Regions from separate parts of the Clostridium hominis genome, predicted to be linked through region 1. Evidence: predicted binding sites of a transcription regulator. Region 1 holds the regulator's gene; each other region holds the start of a gene.
The links. The regulator Rex, encoded in region 1, represses fermentation and respiration genes when NADH is low (regulators of the CRP and FNR family bind a similar motif). The targets are predictions, from matches to a motif close to ATTGTTAANNNNTTAACAAT.
Positions count from the first base shown of each region.

Region 2: H8S20_RS09470 (flavocytochrome c) is a predicted target of Rex. The motif match lies at 3,368-3,387, and genes of this name have one in related genera.
Region 3: H8S20_RS05005 (flavocytochrome c) is a predicted target of Rex. The motif match lies at 4,731-4,750, and genes of this name have one in related genera.

Region 1 is NZ_JACOOO010000047.1:161,634-168,231, reverse strand. It holds gene H8S20_RS19505 (acyl-CoA dehydrogenase) at 1-1,011, opposite strand, end outside; gene H8S20_RS19500 (short-chain-enoyl-CoA hydratase) at 1,047-1,841, opposite strand; gene H8S20_RS19495 (redox-sensing transcriptional repressor Rex) at 2,195-2,854, opposite strand; gene H8S20_RS19490 (manganese efflux pump MntP) at 3,039-3,605, opposite strand; gene H8S20_RS19485 (heavy metal translocating P-type ATPase) at 3,914-6,400, opposite strand; gene H8S20_RS19480 (ArsR/SmtB family transcription factor) at 6,416-6,598, opposite strand, start outside.
Region 2 is NZ_JACOOO010000016.1:263,043-269,640, forward strand. It holds gene H8S20_RS09465 (MATE family efflux transporter) at 1-1,187, shown strand, start outside; gene H8S20_RS09470 (flavocytochrome c) at 1,284-3,347, opposite strand; gene H8S20_RS20800 (sensor histidine kinase) at 3,536-5,275, shown strand; gene H8S20_RS09480 (response regulator transcription factor) at 5,268-6,023, shown strand; gene H8S20_RS09485 (flavocytochrome c) at 6,102-6,598, shown strand, end outside.
Region 3 is NZ_JACOOO010000005.1:80,234-86,831, forward strand. It holds gene H8S20_RS04990 (HRDC domain-containing protein) at 1-285, opposite strand, end outside; gene H8S20_RS04995 (response regulator transcription factor) at 408-1,124, opposite strand; gene H8S20_RS05000 (sensor histidine kinase) at 1,117-2,766, opposite strand; gene H8S20_RS05005 (flavocytochrome c) at 2,869-4,665, opposite strand; gene H8S20_RS05010 (DUF4300 family protein) at 4,878-5,759, opposite strand; gene H8S20_RS05015 (sensor histidine kinase) at 5,968-6,598, opposite strand, start outside.

The DNA of each region.
Region 1 (6,598 bases):
GATTTGTATAGCCTTAGTTGTTACTTCCATAGCAACTTCAGCAGCAAACAACTTAGCTCTTGCAGCTTCTACTGAGTAAGGTAATTTATTTTGTTTAAGCCATGCAGCTTTATATACAAGATGTCTTGCAGCTTCAATCTTAGTGTCCATTTCTGCAATCATCCATTGTAATCCTTGGAATGCTCCTAAATTTCTACCAAATTGTTTTCTTTCTTTCATGTATTTAATAGCTTCTTCATAAGCTCCTTCAGCTATTCCTAAAGCTTGTGCTGCTATACCTATTCTTCCTCCGTCAAGAGTTTTCATAGCCATACCGAAGCCTTTTCCTTCTTTACCAATTAAATTTTCTTTTGGAACTATACAGTTTTCAAATATAAGCTCAGTAGTTGAAGAGCCTCTTATTCCTAGCTTGTCTTCTACTTTTCCAATAGAGAATCCTGGGAAGTCTTTTTCAACTATAAATGCTGATATTCCTCTAGTTCCTTGTTTTTTATCTGTCATTGCAAAAATCACGAATGTATCTGCAACTCCACCATTAGTTATAAATATCTTTGAACCATTTAAAACATAATGATCTCCATCTAATACTGCCACTGTTTGTTGTCCCGCAGCATCTGTTCCAGCACCTGGTTCAGTTAAACCAAAAGCTCCTATTTTTTCACCTTTAGCAAGTGGAGCTAAGTATTTTTGTTTTTGTTCCTCTGTCCCAAAATCATTTATAGCTCCAGCACCTAATGAAGTATGTGCAGAAACAATAACTCCAGTCGTAGCACAAACCTTAGATAATTCTTCTACTGTTAAGATGTAAGATAATACATCTCCACCAGCTCCACCATATTTCTTATCAAATGGAATCCCCATCATTCCAAGCTCTCCCATTTTCTTAACATTTTCCATTGGGAACCTTTCAGTTTCATCAACTTCAGCTGCTATAGGCTTTACTTCATTTAAAGCAAAACTTTTAACCATTTGCTTTATTAATCGTTGTTCCGTAGTTAATCCAAATTCCATATTTGTTACCTCCTGATTCTTATACCTATTTTTAATTATCTATTTTGGAAGTTCTTAGATCTTTTTTCTAAAAACGCTGTCATACCTTCTAATTGATCTTCTGAATCAAAACATTTACCAAAATCTTCAGCTTCAACCTTAATAGCTAAATCCATATCTACTTGGGTTCCTCTGTTTATTGCATCCTTACATAACTTAACTGCTATTGGTGCGTTTGCAATTATTGAACTTGCCATTTTCTTAGCTTCATCCATTAAACTTTCTACAGGTACCACTTTATTAACTAATCCAATTCTTAAAGCTTCTTCAGCATTTACCATTGCGCAAGTATATATAAGCTCCTTAGCTTTTCCTGCTCCTACTAATCTCGGAAGTCTTTGAGTTCCTCCAAATCCTGGTGTTATCCCAAGGCCAGCTTCTGGTTGTGCAAATCTAGCTTTTTCTGATGCTATTCTTATATCGCAAGCCATAGCAAGTTCACAACCTCCCCCTAGGGCAAATCCAGGTATAGCTGCAATTACAGGCTTCTCTAAGGTCTCTAATCTTCTAAATACTTTATTACCAAGTAATCCAAACTCTTCAGCTTCTGTTGAATTTAAATCTTTCATTTCTGCAATATCAGCTCCAGCCACAAAAGCCTTTTGCCCAGCTCCTGTTACTATTACGCAATAGATCTCACTATTATTTTCAATACTATCTATTACTATGTCTAACTCTCTCAAAGTGTCTGAATTTAGGGCATTTAAAGCTTTAGGTCTATTAATAATAATAGTTGCTAAATTACCTTCAGTTTCTAAAATGACATTTTTTAATTCTACATCAACTTGCATTCTCAACATTCCTCTCTTTTATACAAAATTCATCATCAAAAAAAGCATAAGACAATTTTATTGTTAATTTTCTAACAATAATGATTAAAAAAATATACTTTTTTGTCGTCTTTAGTATAGTAGTTGGAATAATTTAACTTCTGTGATTATTATATTACTTTAAAAAGAGTTTTTCAATAACTTTTTACTTTTTTGTTAAAATTTAACATAACTTTTGGATATAATATTTTTTATATAATAAATTAATGTTATAAACAAAAAAATATACTTTCAATGTGGCATTAATTTATTACCATATTGAAAGTATATATGTATATCTAGTAGTTACATCCAAGATAGACTTTTCCTAAAGACTATTCACCTTGCTCTTCTTCTAGATGTGATTCTGCTTCACTATGCATTAAATATATTAAAGTTAATAAACTTTCAGATAGATGTACATTTTCTACTATTACATCACTTGGCACTTTTAAGTCTACAGGAGCAAAGTTCCATATTCCCTTTATTCCACATTTAACTAAAATATCACATACCTTTTGAGCATTTATTCTTGGTACACAGATAATTCCTACATCTGTTGGATTTTCTTCTGCATATCTTTCTAATTCATCAATATCTTTTATTTCGATATCTCTAATTTTCATCCCTAGTAATTTTGGATTAGCATCAAAAATTGCATTAATATTTAATCCAGCTTTAGAGAATCTATAGTTGGCAATTGCCTGACCTATATTACCAGCCCCAACTATCAAGGCTTTGTACTCTGTATCTAGTCCCAATATTAATCCTATTTGGTTATAAAGATCTTTTACATTGTACCCATAACCTTGTTGCCCGAAATCTCCAAAGTTATTTAAATCTTGTCTTATTTGTGAAGCTGTAAAACCTATTTTTTCTCCAAGTTCTTTTGAAGAAATTCTATCTACATCATTTGCCATTAACTCTTGTAGATATCTATGGTATTTAGGCAATCTTTTAATTACAGCCATAGAAACATGTTTTTTTCTTTCCATAATCTAAATTCTCCTTAAAGTATCTTATATTTAATTAAGTCCACTTTCTCTACTTTTATACATTGATAATATAATAACATACTTTTTATATGTATTCTATATCTCTCAATAAATATAGATGACTTATTTTTGTAAATATTTTTTCTAAATTGTATATCAAACAAGTAATAGTGTATATTATTTTTTAAAATATTCCAAGGTGTTCTAGCAAAATTTTTAATCCTATTAAGATTAATATAACTCCACCTATTATTTCAGCCTTCCCAGAGAATAAGTCTCCAAATATCTTTCCTATTATAACACCTATAGCAGAAGTTACAAGTGTTATTATCCCTATAATCAATACAGCACTTATGATATTTACATTTAAGAATGCAAAACTAACTCCAACAGCTAAAGCATCTATACTTGTAGCAATCGCTAATATAAACATTCTTTTCATTCCTGTATCTACTTCATCATCGCTATCTTCATCAGGGTGAATAGCTTCATGAATCATTTTTCCACCAATTATAGCTAACAGTATGAATGCTATCCAGTGATCAAACTTTTCAATATAACTACTAAATCCATTTCCTAATATCCATCCAATTAGAGGCATAACTCCTTGTGCTATCCCAAAGAACAATCCAGCTTTTAATGCTATTTTCCACTTATCTCTTACTGGAATCTTTAACCCTAGTGCTACAGAAACTGCAAAAGCGTCCATAGCTAATCCTACTGCTAAAAAAATTAAACTTAATAAATCCATAATCTCCTCCACACTTTAAATTTATATATAAAATATTTAATTACTTTATTACCTCTATAGCATTTTTCATTCAAATTTTTATTTATTTTAGTAAATAATATCATTTTATTTTTCCTAAAAAAATAGAGACTTATGTATAACGTAGCAGATCCGTTATACATAAGTCTCACAATTTAAAGCAAAGCCAGATGTGTTAACATCAATATGTTGACTTTGCTACAAGATGCGGTGATCTTGCATGCTACTCCCTTATGCCTAAATATTCTCGACTTTTAAATTATAATTAAAGTAAAATTCTTTGTCAACTTTTATCTAAGACATCTAATAGAGTTAATTACTGCTAATATTGTAACTCCTACATCAGCAAATACTGCTTCCCACATAGTTCCTAAACCAAAAGCTACTAAAATCATAACTAGAGTTTTTATTGCTAGTGCAAAAATTATATTTTGCAAAAGAATTTTATTTGTTTTTCTTGCTGTTTTTATTGCATCAACTATAGACTTAGGATCATCCTTCATTAATACAACATCTGCAGCTTCTATAGCCGCATCAGATCCAATTCCACCCATTGCTATTCCTATATCAGCTCTAGCAAGCACTGGAGCATCATTTATTCCATCACCAACGAAAACAAGCTTACCTTTTGAAGATTTACTATTCATTAGCTTTTCAACCTTCTCTACTTTATCAGCTGGTAATAATTCAGAATAAACTTGATCTAATCCTATTATCTTTCCAACCTTATCAGCTACAACTCTGTTATCACCTGTAAGCATTACAGTATTTTTTATACCAATATTCTTTAAAGTTTCTATTGCTTCCTTAGATGTTTCTTTTATTTCATCTGATATAACTATATTTCCTTTATATTGTCCATCAATAGCAATATGAACTATTGTACCTATAGTATCTACATCATTAAACTTTATATTAAATTTATTCATTAATTTATAGTTGCCTAAAAGAACTTCTTTTCCTTCAATATTAACTCTTATTCCATGACCTGAAACTTCTTCATAATTGCTTAGTATTTCTTTATTTATTTCTTTTCCGTATGCATTTACTATTGATAATGCTATAGGGTGATTAGAATTACTCTCACCGTATGCAGCTAATTTTAGTAATTCATCCTTATCAATATTATTAGTATTTATTTCTGTTACCTTAAATACACCTTTAGTTAAAGTACCAGTTTTATCAAAAACTACTGTTTCAACATCTTTTAATGCTTCAAGATAATTTCCACCTTTAACTAGTACACCTTTTTTAGATGCACCACCTATTCCTGCAAATATGCCAAGTGGAACTGATACTACTAATGCACATGGACATGATACTACTAATAAAGATAATGCTCTATATATCCATATAGAAAATGTTTGATCCTTCATAACTAATGGTGGAACTATTGCAACCAATAAAGCTATTAAACAAACTACAGGTGTATAAATCTTAGAAAACTTTGTTATAAATTTTTCTGCTGAAGCTTTTTTATTTGAAGCATTTTCAACAAGTTCTAAAATTCTTGCAACAGTTGACTCTCCATACTCTCTTGTAACCCTTACTTTTAACACTCCAGTATTATTTATAGCACCAGCCAATATTTCTGTATCAACAGTTATTTCTCTAGGTACTGATTCTCCTGTTAATGCAGATGTATCTATAAAACTTGTTCCATCAATAACTATTCCATCTAAAGGAACTCTTTCACCTGGTTTTATTATTATTATCTCATCAATTTCTACATCTTCTGGCGCTATTCTTAACTCATTTCCATTTTCAAATATAGTTGCATAATCAGCTCTTATATTCATTAAAGAAGATATAGATTTTCTTGATCTTTCAACTGCATACTTTTGGAATGCTTCTCCTATTTCAAAGAATAGCATAACTGCCACAGCTTCTGGATATTCACCTATAGCAAAAGCTCCTAAAGTAGCTATAGCCATTAAGAAGTTTTCATCAAAAACTTCACCTCTTAATATATTCTTTGCTGCTGTTATAAGCACATTCTTACCTATAAGTAAATAGGTAGCTACAAAAATTATAAATGCTACTAATGGATAACCTTCTAACATAACAGCTATAATAAAACCTATCATTCCTATAAATAGAGCTATATTTTCTTTTATATATGAAACAATAGTTTTCTTTTCATCCTCAACTATTAATTCATCTGTACTATTTTTATCATTTAAAATAGTTCTATTTTTCTTACTTCTTTTAACTTCCTTTTTCAATTCAACTTCAACGTCTGGTTCTAAGGACTTTACTATTTTACTAATCTCTTTAAACACTTCATCTATTTCATTACCTTGATTTAGCTCTACTATTAAAGTCGTAGTTGCAAAATTTATAGTAGCATTTTTTATACTATCAAGTTTTCTAATCTTATTCTCAATTTTATTTGCACAATTAGCACAAGTTAATCCTTTTAATAGTATCTTGCTACTATTATTTATTATTTCAGTATTTACATAATTATTATCATTTATAATACAAGCACCATCTTCACATTTACTTATTGTTTTAGTTGGACGCTTTAAACTACCTTTTATTTCTTCAACACTTACACCTTTTTCAATGGATTTTACTATATCTTTTATTTCCTCTATTAAATCTTCTTTTTTATATCCTTCTAAAACTTCAATTGTTAAAGTACTAGTAGCAAAGTTCACAAAGGCTTCTTTTACACCTTTTATATTGTTAACTTTGCCTTCTATCTTGTTAGCACAATTTGCACAACTTAACCCTTTTAATAACAGCTTAATTTTTTTAATCCCTTCATCCATTTAAATTCCCCTCCTTTATTCTGATATATGTCTAAATCCTTCATCAAAAATATGCTTAATATGCTCATCATCAAGTGAGTAATAAACAACTTTACCTTCTCTTCTGAATTTAACTATTCTTGCAGATTTTAACCCTCTTAATTGATGTGAAATAGCTGACTGACTTATATTTAAAAGTGCTGATAAATCACATACACA
Region 2 (6,598 bases), on a different contig from region 1:
TAGCATCAGTAAATATAGCTATGCCATTTGTAAATTTAATTTTTGCATCATCTATATTTTTTGCTACAGGAACTTCTACCTTAATCTCAATTAGACTGGGGCAGAATAAAAAAGATGAGGCAAACAATATTTTTTCCTTTAATGTAGCTATAATGATTATATTTTCAATAGTATTATTGATACTTAGTTTACTATTTATAGATAAAATATCACTTTTCCTTGGAGCTACTGAAAGTACTTTCGAAATGGTAAAAGAATATTTAAGTATAATAGTAATCTTCAATGGATTCTTTATAGTTTCATATTGTTTAGAAGTGTTAACTAAAGCTGATGGTTTTCCTAATCTTGCAATAATAGGTGTATCTATCTCAGCTGTAGCTAATATAATCTTAGATTACTTATTTGTAATGAAATTTGGTTGGGGAGTAAGAGGTGCTGCTATAGCAACTGGTATATCACAAGTTGCATCATGTTTATTCTTTACTCTACACTTTTTAAAACCAATATCAACTTTAAAATTTATTAAATTTAGACCTTCTTTTAACATCTTTAGAAGAATTATTGGTATAGGCTTTCCTGATGGAATAACTGAACTAACTTCTGGAATAGTTATTCTTATATTTAATCAAAGTATTTTGAAATTTATAGGTGAAAATGGACTAGTTACCTACAGCGTAATATGCTATGTGTCTACTTTAGTACTTATGACTATGATAGGAATTACTCAAGGTGCTCAACCTTTATGCAGTTTTTACTATGGTTCTGATGATGTTAAATCACTAAAATACCTGTTTAATATTACATTAAAAACAATAGCTATAGTATCAATAGGAATATTTATAATATGTATTATCTTTGCTCCAGCTATAATAAATGTATTTATAACCTCTAATGATATAAACCTAATAAATCAATCTATAATTATATTTAGAATATATTCATTATCATTTTTATTAGTCGGATTTAACATATTATCATCTGGTTTCTGTTCATCTATAGAATCTCCAATGCTTGCCACATTAATCTCTATTTCAAGAGGATTGATTATAATAGTCATTACATTAATTATTACAATAATTCTTTATGGTGGTAAAGGAATCTGGATAGCAACAATCTTATCCGAAGCTATTTGTTTATTAATATCATTATGGTCTATTAAAATTAGCTTTAAAAATTTAATTAGATAAAAAATTATAGGACTACCTAAATATAGGTAGTCCTTATCTATTAATCGTATCTTAGGGGGAACCTAAGTTACATTAATCAACTTATTAATCTTATTGTTATTTTTTATTTACACAACTTTGTGCTGCTATACGTCCAAATATAGCTGTATCTGGAACCGCAACAGAACCTAATCTATTACCACCATGGATACCTCCAGTTACCTCACCAGCTGCATATAATCCAGCGATAGCATTTCCATCTTTATTTAATACACGTGCAGATTCATCTATTTGTAATCCACCCATTGTATGGTGAACAGAAACTACACTTGAGAACATAAAGTATGGACCTTCTCCAATCTTATTAAAGTTTTCTGTACGTCCAAAATCTTCATCCTTACCAGCTTCAACCATTCCATTATAATGATCTATAGTTTCTTTTACTGAATCAGCAGGAACTCCAAAGTATTCACAAACCTCTTCTAATGTACCAATTTTTAAAACTCCTTGTTTTTGAGCTTGTTCTATTTCTGCTGCATACTTTTCATAAAGTTGTTGTTCCTTAACAACTCCAGCATCAATTATTTCATAAACCTTAGAATCTGTTTGCTTTAATGTAGCATCTGATATAACATCTCTTGTACCCTTTTCATTTACAAAACGCTTACCTTCTTTGTTAACTAAAAGAGCTGTTGAGTTAAGTCTAGCATAGTCAATGTAATAATAATTTCCTGTAGCAGGATTATTAACTGGATATAATTGAATATGTTCCATATCAATTACATTCGCTCCTACACCTTGTCCCATTTCTATACCATCGCCTGTTATAGCTGGTGAATTTGTACTTGGAATACTTTCATCAAGTGTTGGCCAATTTTTATTGTACTTTTGTCTCATCTCAACATTTTTTCCAAATCCACCTGTAGCTAATATTACCCCGTTATTTGCATTAAAAGTATACTTAGCTCCATTTTTATGTGTAGCATTAACACCTACCACTTTACCACTTTCATCTGTAATTAATTCTTCTGCTTCAGTTTGTAAGTAGAACTCTACTCCAAGACCTCTAGCCTTTTCTTCTAGTGTATCCATATATTGTGGTCCATCACCTTTTGGCCATAAAGTTCTTGCAACCTTATGTCCACCATACCAGCTTTGTTCGTCTTTAAATTCAACCTTACATTCATCTCTTAACCACTCAGCTGTAGGAAGTGCATTTTCCGCAATAATTCTTACTAAGTCTGGATTACCTATATTATATCCGCCTTCTAGTATATCTTTGTAATATTGGTCTACAGAGTCATCAGTAATACCTTCTTTCTTTTGTACCCAGTTTCCAGGAGCAGCAAATTCTCCACCTGACATTCTTGTATTACCACCTGTAATGTCCATTTTTTCTATAACAACAACATTATCTGCACCTTGCAATTTAGCTTCTATAGCAGCTGTTATACCAGCTCCTCCAGCTCCCACAATTACAACATCAGAAGTTACTGTTTGATCTTCACCTTTTTCCATTTCAACCTTTGTATTATATTTTGAAATATCTCCACCAGCTACCTCTATTGCATTTGTTACTGCTGATATTATAGCTTTACTTGATGCTGTAGCTCCTGAAAGTGTATCAACACCAACTGAATTATTTTCTGCTATACTTTTAGATAACGCATCTAAAGCCTTACTTCCAATTCCAACTGTTTCAACATTATCTAGAACTTTAACTTCAGTTATCTTTTCTCCAGAAATAGTTACTTCAACCTTTAAAGGTCCTTGATACCCTGTAGATTCTCCTGTATAAACTCCATCCTTTAATGCTACAGTTTCTTTCTTAGATACAAAATCTTTCATTGCATCATTAACTGCTGCAATTATAGCCTTGGAAGTCATAGTTGCTCCTGATACGACTTCAACATCAGCACTATTCTTTGATACAATTTCTTCTGGCAAGCTTTCAATAGCTTTTGTACCTATTCCTTCTGTTTCTGAATGAGATTTTATTTCTACTCTTTTTATACTATCTTCTGATAACTCAACTTCAAGTTCTAACTTTCCACCAAATCCATCTGCTACTCCTGTATAAGTTCCTGGTGTATATTTCCCATTAGAAGTTGAATCAGTCTTTCCACAACCAACAAATATCATAGATGCTGCTAAAACTAATAATATTAATTTCTTCTTCATTACTTTGTCCCCCTCAATCGTTTGATAATATTATAACAATCCTATTTTTATCTTTGAATGGACAAATGTTTAATAATTTTGTACTTTTGTTACTATTTTAAATAAATATATGTATTTCTCTTATATGTTGATTTTTGTCAAAATATTGTATAATATTCTTATTACCATCAATATAAGGAGTTTTTATTGTGAAAATATTAATCAGTTTAAATATAAAAAGAAAAATACTATTTTTCTTTACTATAGCTACATTAATAATCTCTGGTTCACTATGTGCCTATATAAATTTTGTAGTCAAGCCTAACGACATTGAAAACACTAAATTTACAATTGCACAGACAGTTGAATCTAAATCCACAGAGGTTGGTTTATGGATAAATAAAAAAGCTGTTGAGTATAGAATTATTTCTGCCATACCAGCATTTACTTCAATGGATATAAGAGAAATAACTCCTTTAATAGATAGATTCACTTCTTTATATGTACGCAACGGCGAAACTATGGAAACATTTTCTTACATAGGAAAGAATGGATTCTGCTGGATAAACAGTGAAGCTACTGAAAACTTGATGGATTATAACGATTATAAAACTGCCTATGATTCTGATAGAGAATTCATTATCGGAAAACCAGTAGTGAATAAAAATAATAGAGAAGTAATGCTATTCTACTACCCTGTTTTAGGTTACGAAAATCAAAAAGAGGCATTAATTTGTTCTGCTGTTCCCACTGTTGGATTAAAACAAATAATAGATTCTTCTCAAATATATAACGGAAAAACCTGGGTTATGAATAGTAATCATAACCTATTAACTACTAATGAAGAATATTTCTATAATAATTATTTATCAAAAAGAGATATTGAAAATATAAAGCTAGAAAGCTTATCGTCCTCAGGAGAGATTGAGCTTATAAATACTAATGGTGAAGTATGTACTTTATTTTACTCGCCTGTTAATCAATATGACGACTGGGTTGTATGTACTTTAGTCAATAATGCTGAATTATCAGCTGCCGCTGATAATATGTTGGCAGGAATAATATTATTGTTAATTTTCCTTCTGATTATAACTTTATTTATCGGAGTATTTTTAACTCGTTCTGTTATGGAACCTATAGATAATCTTCGTAAATGTATGAAGGAAGTTGAACACGGAAACTTAAGTTCATACTATGATACAACTCTAGCTAAAGATGAAATATATGAACTTGGCTTAACCTACAACAAAATGTTAGATCATATTTCTAAGTTAATTGAACAGATATATAAAGAGCAAAGTGAAAAAAGATCTGCTGAATTAACAGCTTTACAAGCACAGATAAAGCCTCACTTTTTATATAATACCCTTGATAATATTAAATGGATGGCTAAAGATCAAGGTGCTGAGGATGTCGCTAAAATAATCACATCTTTATCAACATTTTTTAGGACTTCTTTAAGTAATGGTCAAGAATTCATTACACTTAAGGAAGAAATTAAACATACAAAATCTTATTTAGATATACAAGCTATAAAGTATAGAGAGAAAGTTAGATATAATATTTATCTTGATGAGAATATAAAAAATATCCTTATAGCTAAAATAATACTTCAACCTTTAGTAGAAAACTCCATTAATCATGGAATTAGGCCTAAAGATAGCATTGGTACTATCTCTATTTCTTGTAGCTTATATTCCAATAACCTAAATAAGTATATAAAAATCACTGTAGAAGATAATGGTGTTGGTATGAGCGAATCAGAGTTAGCAAACCTAAGAAATAATTTAGAAGAGCTTAATAATAGTAAGAGCTTTGGTATGATTAATACATTAAGAAGGTTAAGATCTTTTTATGGTGAAGATGTAATTTTCGAAGTTGAAAGCAAAGAAAATGTCGGTACTAAAATTAATATTTTACTGCCTTATATGGAGGATAAAAATGTATAGAGCTATTGTTGCAGATGATGAAGATATCATAGTAAATGGTATGAGCAAATATATACAATCATTAAATTTAGATATTAAGGTTGTTGCCACTTCTAATGATGGCAGAGATACCTTAGAAAAATTCAATAAATATTGTCCTGATATATTATTAATAGATATTAATATGCCCCACTTAACAGGATTAGATTGTATAAAAGAAATTAGAAAATTCAACAGTACAACTGTAATAATAATTATTTCAGGATATGATAAGTTCGAATATGCTAAACAAGCTATTCAAAATAATGTTGATTTTTATTTACTAAAACCTATCGATGATGATGAATTTTTAGATGTATTAAAGGATGCAATAAATATATTTAATGATAGACTTGAAAAACAAAATATATTATCTAAATATACTTTAAACAATAATGACATAGATGGAAATGTAATAGATTATATAAACTCTCATTATACTCAATCTGATTTATCTACCGACTTATTAGAGTCAAAATTTAATATGAATAGAATTTCATTATACAAATTAATAAAAAAGGCAACAAATATGAGCTTTATTGAGTATGTTACAACTTTGAGGATAAATCATGCAATTAGATTACTTGATTCTAATCAAAAGCTATCTATCGGTGAGATAGCACTTGAAGTCGGATATTCTGACCAATATTATTTTAGTAGAGTATTTAAAAAATCAACTGGATACTCTCCAAAAGATTATAAAAATAAATCTAAAGAAGGAGTGTCTTAATTGAAATCAAAACATATTTTACTCTGTCTAATAACTATTATTGTTATCTGCCTTTTCTCATTTTACAATCACTTCAAGTTGGACAACTACAATTCTAGTGGTCAAAATATAAGTGGTACCTTCTCCGGAAGCTATAAAGGTGAGAATGGTAATATACTTTTAGATGTAGTAATAAAAGAAAATGTAATAACTCATATAGAACTATTATCCCATACTGAAAATCCTGGATTTAATAAGGCTATAGTTCAGCTAACAGATGATATAATAACCTCAAATTCTTTAGATGTAGATATTGTATCTGGTGCAACACTGACCAGTACAAGCTTCATAAAAGCTGTTGAAGATGCATTAAAAAACAGTGGAATAAATCCATCTGATTTGAAAGATGTATCAACTATTACTACCTCAAAAGACGATTACCTTACTAATAATTGCGATATCCTAATTATAGGTGGTGGTGGTGCTGGACTTAGCGCTGCAATAGAGGCTAGTTCTACATCTGAATGTAAAGTTATTCTTCTTGAAAAAATGTCCTTTGCTGGAGGTAATACCCGTATGTCTGGCGGCGAGTACGC
Region 3 (6,598 bases), on a different contig from region 1:
TATAAAATCTAACTGAGCTATATAGTCTCCATATTTTATCTTTATGTCATGTAAGCATATCATAGGTGCAGAAGAATTCTTTAATTTTGAATATACATTCTTCTCACCTTCTATTATATCCTTTAAAAATTCTATATCTCTTTCTATATATTTAATCTTATTAGACTTAACCTTATCCTTTAAATCTAATAAGTCACTTAAATCTTTATTTTCTTCTTTAAAATCCTTATAAAATTCTGGTGATTTTATATCTCTTATGCCAAATAAATTTTTGAATATCCCCATATATAAACCTCCTTCTTCCATAAGTATTATAACATATTTCCTATATAAGTTAATATTTAACATGGTTATATATTATCTTATAATTTACTCTTTTAATTTAAAAAATAAATTTAAATATTATGTCATATTAATTTAGATGGTGATTTTCCAGTATGCTTTTTAAATACTTGGCTAAAATAATGTTGGTTACTATATCCAACTCTACTTGCAACCTCATTAATTGTTGTTAATTTTCCTTCTCCTAGTAATATCTCATTTGCTTTATTTATTCTGATACTAGTAAGATATTCATTAAAGCTCATTCCAGTTTCCTTTTTTAAGACTTTACTAATATAACTCTCACTCAATCCAACAGTTACAGCAAGATCACTTAATGAATAAGCACAATTAGAATAATTACTTTTTAATTCTTCTAAAATTTTATTTATTAATGGATTTTTATCTTCTATCTCTCTACTTAAAAAAGTATTCTTTAAGTCTATCGCTGCTTGTAAAACATTATATAATTCTTCTTTTTCTATTGGCTTTAAAATATACCTAAAGACGCCATACTCTATAGCTTGTCTTGCATAAGAGAAATTATCATATCCACTTACTATAATAAAAATAGTATCTTTTGAAAGCATTTTACCTTTCTTAATAAAATCAAGTCCACTTAAAAACGGAATATTTATATCTACCAGTGCAATATCTATTTTATAATTCTTTAGTTTTTCAAGTGCTTCTATCCCATTCTCCCCTTCATAGATAGTTCCAATTGGTAACTCAAATCTAATCAGTCTCTTTTTTATACCTATTCTTATTCTTTCCTCGTCATCTACAATTAAAACATTATACATCTTGTACCTCCTCTAAAATAGGATGAGTTACAACAGCTATAACCTTACTTTTGTTTATTTCAAGCCTAACTCCATACTTCTCTCCAAAGTTCAATTTAAGCCTTTGGTTTACATTATAAAGTCCATAACCTTCTTCATTTTCTTTTTTATAATCATTTTTTAGTAATTCATTTACTTTATTGATTTTATTTTTATCAATTTTATCAGAAGTATTAATTATCTTAATTATATAATTATTATTCAAGCAGTATATATCCACATTTATATGACCTATTTTATCCATCAACTTTACTCCGTGATATATAGCATTTTCCACCAATGGCTGTAAAGTAAATTTCATAAACTTTGATTTTTTATTGATATTATCACAATTTAATTTAAAAGTAAATTTATCACCATATCTTAGCAACTGAATATTTACATAACTAGTAAGATGTTTTAATTCATCCTCTATCTTTATAAAACTTTTGTCACTACTTAGTCCAATTCTAAATAATGTTGCTAAATTTCCAATAGCTGTTTCTACCTCGTCGTTATCATCTGAAATTGCCATTGCTTGAATAGTTTCTAAAGTATTGTAAAGAAAATGTGGTTTAATTTGACTATATAGTGCTTTATACTCAGCTTCCTTTTTTAACCTTTCTTCAATCTCTAACTTCTTAATTAATGTTTCAATATTTTCAATCATGGAGTTATAAGTAATCCCTAAGCTATTTAGTTCTACTATCTTATCATCCGGATTAATCTTACTTAATTTCTTAATATCATTAAAATTCATCTTAGCCTTTAATTCTTCAATAGGCCTAGTAATTGACTTAACATATTTAGTTAATATATATATAGTTAATAAAAGTATACTGATTCCTAATAATATTGTAAAAATAGCAGTTTCCTTAATCTTTCTATTAATAAATCTATCTGGCACCATCATTTTAATTGACCAACTTGACTCATTATCTATATTTGATTCAAATTTCGTAAACTTTGAATTGTTCATTTTTTCATTAATATTTACCATAGTTGATACTAATACACAGCCAGTATTTTTATTATATAATTCTACTGGAAAATCATATATATTAGCCCTATTTACAATATCTATTAAATATTCAATAGATACAGCTCCACTTAAATAACCAACTACATCACCTTCAACATTTCTAATCTTCATTATAATTAAAATTATTTCAACTTCATTAGATTTTGATATTATAGGGTCCGTTATTATATACTCCTTATCTACTTCTGATATTTTCTTAAAGTACTCCCTACTATCTACTGAAATTATATCTCCATTTGTTAGATATTTTACCCCGTCCTTACTTATAATCCCAAAGGATTCATAGTTTTCAATATTCCTTATTTGATAATTCCTAAGCATCTTAATATTTTTTTCAATTTCTTCTGCGTTTACTTCTTCTACATTTATTGCACTTACCAATTGCTTCATTTCACTTATTCTCATGCCTAACCAATAACTTATCTCATTAGATTTAGAACTAATTAAATCCTCTGTTGTTTGCTTTATATCCGGAACTATAAATAAGTTTATATTGATAACTGAAAATATCATTATAGAAGTTAACGATATTATTATTAACGTAGCTATTGGCATAATAATTTTAGAATATAGACTCCTCATTCCCTTACTCCTTTATACCACTCTTTAATCATCCAAAATACATATAAATAAAGCCTACAAAAATCATATGTAGGCCTTATTATTACTTAATTAATCCTTATTCTATTTTACTACGTTTTGTCCTGCAATTCTACCAAAAACAACAATATCTGTGATAGCATTTCCACCTAAGCGATTTGTTCCATGAATATCTCCTACGACTTCTCCTGCTGCATATAGGTTTTCAATAACCTTTCCGTCTTTATTTATAACTTCTGCATTTGTATTGATATTAATACCACCCATAGTATGATGAGTTGATGGAGTTACTTTTTGTATATAGAATGGTCCTTCAGCTATAGTTCTTAATGTTCCACCCTTATTAAAATCTGCATCCTTACCATCTGCAACAAATCCATTAAACTTATTTATTGTTTCAGTTAATGCTTCTTTACTTATACCATAATGTTCTGCTGCTTCTTCAATTGAATCAGCTTTAAATATTACCCCGTCTTTCTCCATTGTTTCATATTCTTTACTATGAACTTCTACCATATTTCCAACTGACTCTACTTCTTGTCCCCAAATTAAGTATGCTATAGAATCTGTTTGCTCTATTATTCCTTTAGATATAACATCTCTTCTACCCATTTCATCTACAAATCTTTCACCTTCTTGATTTACAAGTATAGCACCGTCAAATCTTGAATTTGAAACATATGAAATTATTCCTGTTACTGGACTACATGTTGGATAAACTTGAATAAACTCCATATCCACTAAGTTAGCCCCGACTTCCTCAGCCATCTTTATTCCATCACCAGTACTTGCTTCTGTACAAGTTGTCTTATATTTTTCATCATAATGATCATTATATTTCTTTCTCATTTCTACATCAGCACCAAAACCACCTGTTGCTAATATTACACCTTTGTCAGCATTAAATACTACTTCTTTACCTTTATTTTCAGCAACTACACCTTTTATAGAACCATTTTCTTCAACTAGCTTTTTACCTGCTGTCTCCATAAAGAACTCAACACCTAGTTCTTCAGCTTTAGCCTTAAGCTTATTTATTAACTCAGTTCCCTTATTTCCTTTAGGTATCAAAGCCCTTGGCACAGAATGTCCACCAAATTGTTGTAATCTATCCGGCATTAATTCTACTCCCATATCATCAATTAACCAATTAACCGCATCTAATGCATTCTCTGCCATAACTTTAACAAGTTCAGGATCATTTTCACTATCTCCACCCTTTATTGTATCCTCTGTAAATAATTCTACAGAATCCTCTATTCCATTAGCAATTTGTTGTTCTGTTCCTGGAACATTTAATCCTCCTCCAGATACTAATGTATTCCCACCAGCGAACATAGTTTTTTCAATCACTACAACCTTTGCTCCAGATTGAGCTGCTTCTACTGCGGCTGAAAGTCCAGCTCCACCTGCTCCAACAACTACAACGTCAAAGGTATATTCATCTTGCATTTCTTTTCCTACTAATGATTGCTTTTCATCCTTACTAAACATATCATCTGTTCCGCCCGCTTGTCTTAATGCATCCTTTACAGCTTCCATCATTGCATTTGAGCTAACAGTTGCTCCACTTACAGTTTCAATATTAGTGCTATTAGTGTTCTTAATTACCTCTCCAATAGTCTCCATAGCACTATCCCCTAATCCTTTTGTTTCAGAATGCTCTAAAACTTTAACATCGCTTATCTTACCATCTTCTACTGTTACTTCCACTTTGATTTCTCCACCATTACCTGTGGCTTTCCCTACATATGTTCCTGCTGTATAGCCTTTATTGTCTGTAGATACTCCATCATCATTACCTTTTGAACATCCCACTGAAGTAGAAATTATACCTACTGCCATAATTAAAGCTATTATTCTCTTTGCTGATTTGTTCATCTTTAATTCCCCCATTTATAAATATTTTACCTCATTAAAACTTTAAATTGCTTATAAGGTTTTCGCTTGTTAATATTATAACAATTATATTTTCTTACGTATTTATAAAAATCGGTTCTTTTGTATAATTTTCGGCAATAACTTTATAATAAAAAAAGAATGAAACCAAATAAACGTTTGATTCCATTCTTTTTATATTACTATTTACAATTTTAAAATTCCTCATTATTAATTAATATTATTGGTTTTATCTCACTTCCATATATATCATTTCTAGATAAAAGATATTTCTTCACATCTTCTTTATTAGAAAACTTAGATATTTGAAATGGATCTATAGATGAAAATTTCTCAAGCACTATATATTCACCATCATTTTCGATCATAACTACAGAGTGTCCCACAAACATCTTATTTTCAAATTCATCATTTATATAGATATTTATTAATGAAACTTTGCCATTATTCTCGATCTTAACCTCTCTTTTGTTTAACTCATCTTTGATTAGTTCTATTATTTTTTTAGAATCTTTAGCATCACCTATATCTACAGGATTGAATAGGTTTATATATTTCTCTTTATCCTCTTTATTAAAGTCTAATATAGGATTATTATCAATTGCCTCAATATCAAACATCAAATAATTATCTGACTCAATTTCTCCTTTAGTTGTAACAAAATCTTTAAATAATTCAAATGCTGATAACCTACAATTTATTTCACTTAAAGTCATTCCATCGTCTAATATTTTCTCTTTTAAACTAACTGCAGCATATAATCCATTTATTGAATCTACGGTTACAAACTCTTCTTTTAATACACTTTTATCTTCAACTCTTTCATTATAATCATTAATATAATTTATATACGTATCTACATTTTCCCCATTTATACCATTATTAATAAGTAAAGTCTTCACTTCATCTTCCATTTTTTTATTTGTTATATTGGAAAGTGTTACTGGCACTTTTTCAACTTGATTTTCGCTTGAAATATTATTATCTTCTGTTAAATTATTTTTATCTTCACCACAGCCCACCATCATACTACCAATAACTAATGCTAAAGCTAATGTAATAAATCTTTTCTTCATAACTTTTACCTCCACTCTTTTATCGCAATTATATTATAATTTAGATGTTCAAAAATTGTAGTTACAAAACTATTACAACTAATTTACAAATTTTATTTTATTCCTATTATTAATTCATAAACAGCACTTACCTTTTAATAACAAAAAGAGTCCCATTTGAATGGAACTCTTTAATTCTATAATTACTATGATAAATTATAGTCTTAATTTATTGTTTTACAGGTAATTTAATAATAAATTCACTACCTTTTCCTAGTTCACTTTCTACCCAAATAACTCCGTTATGAAGCTCTATAAGCTGTTTACTTAGGGTCAGCCCTAGTCCGCTTCCTCCGTGCTCTTCAGATGTTTCAGAATACTCTTGTGAGAATCTATCAAAAATATACTTATGATATTTAGGATCTATACCTATTCCATTATCTTTAATAGATATTTTTATCTGTTCCCCTAGATCCCATAGGAAAACTTCAATAGTACCACCTTTATCTGTAAATTTTATAGCATTTGATATTAAGTTTATTATTACTCTTTCAATTTCTAAATCATCACATTCTATGATTTTTTCTTCTATGTAAGGTTCTACAATTAATTCTATATCCTTTTCATGCATTAAATCCTTCATAGATAATGCTACTTCTTCTACCAAGTAAACAATATCATGTTCTTTAATATTCAACTTATATGATCCTGATTCTATCTTAGAGGTATATATTATATTATCTATTAAATTCATAAGCCTTGTACAATTTCTCTTCACACTCTTCATATAGTGAGACATCTTCTCTTTTGGAATTTGTTTATCTTCCTCATTTAGATTCTCTATAACCTTCTGAGTTGCT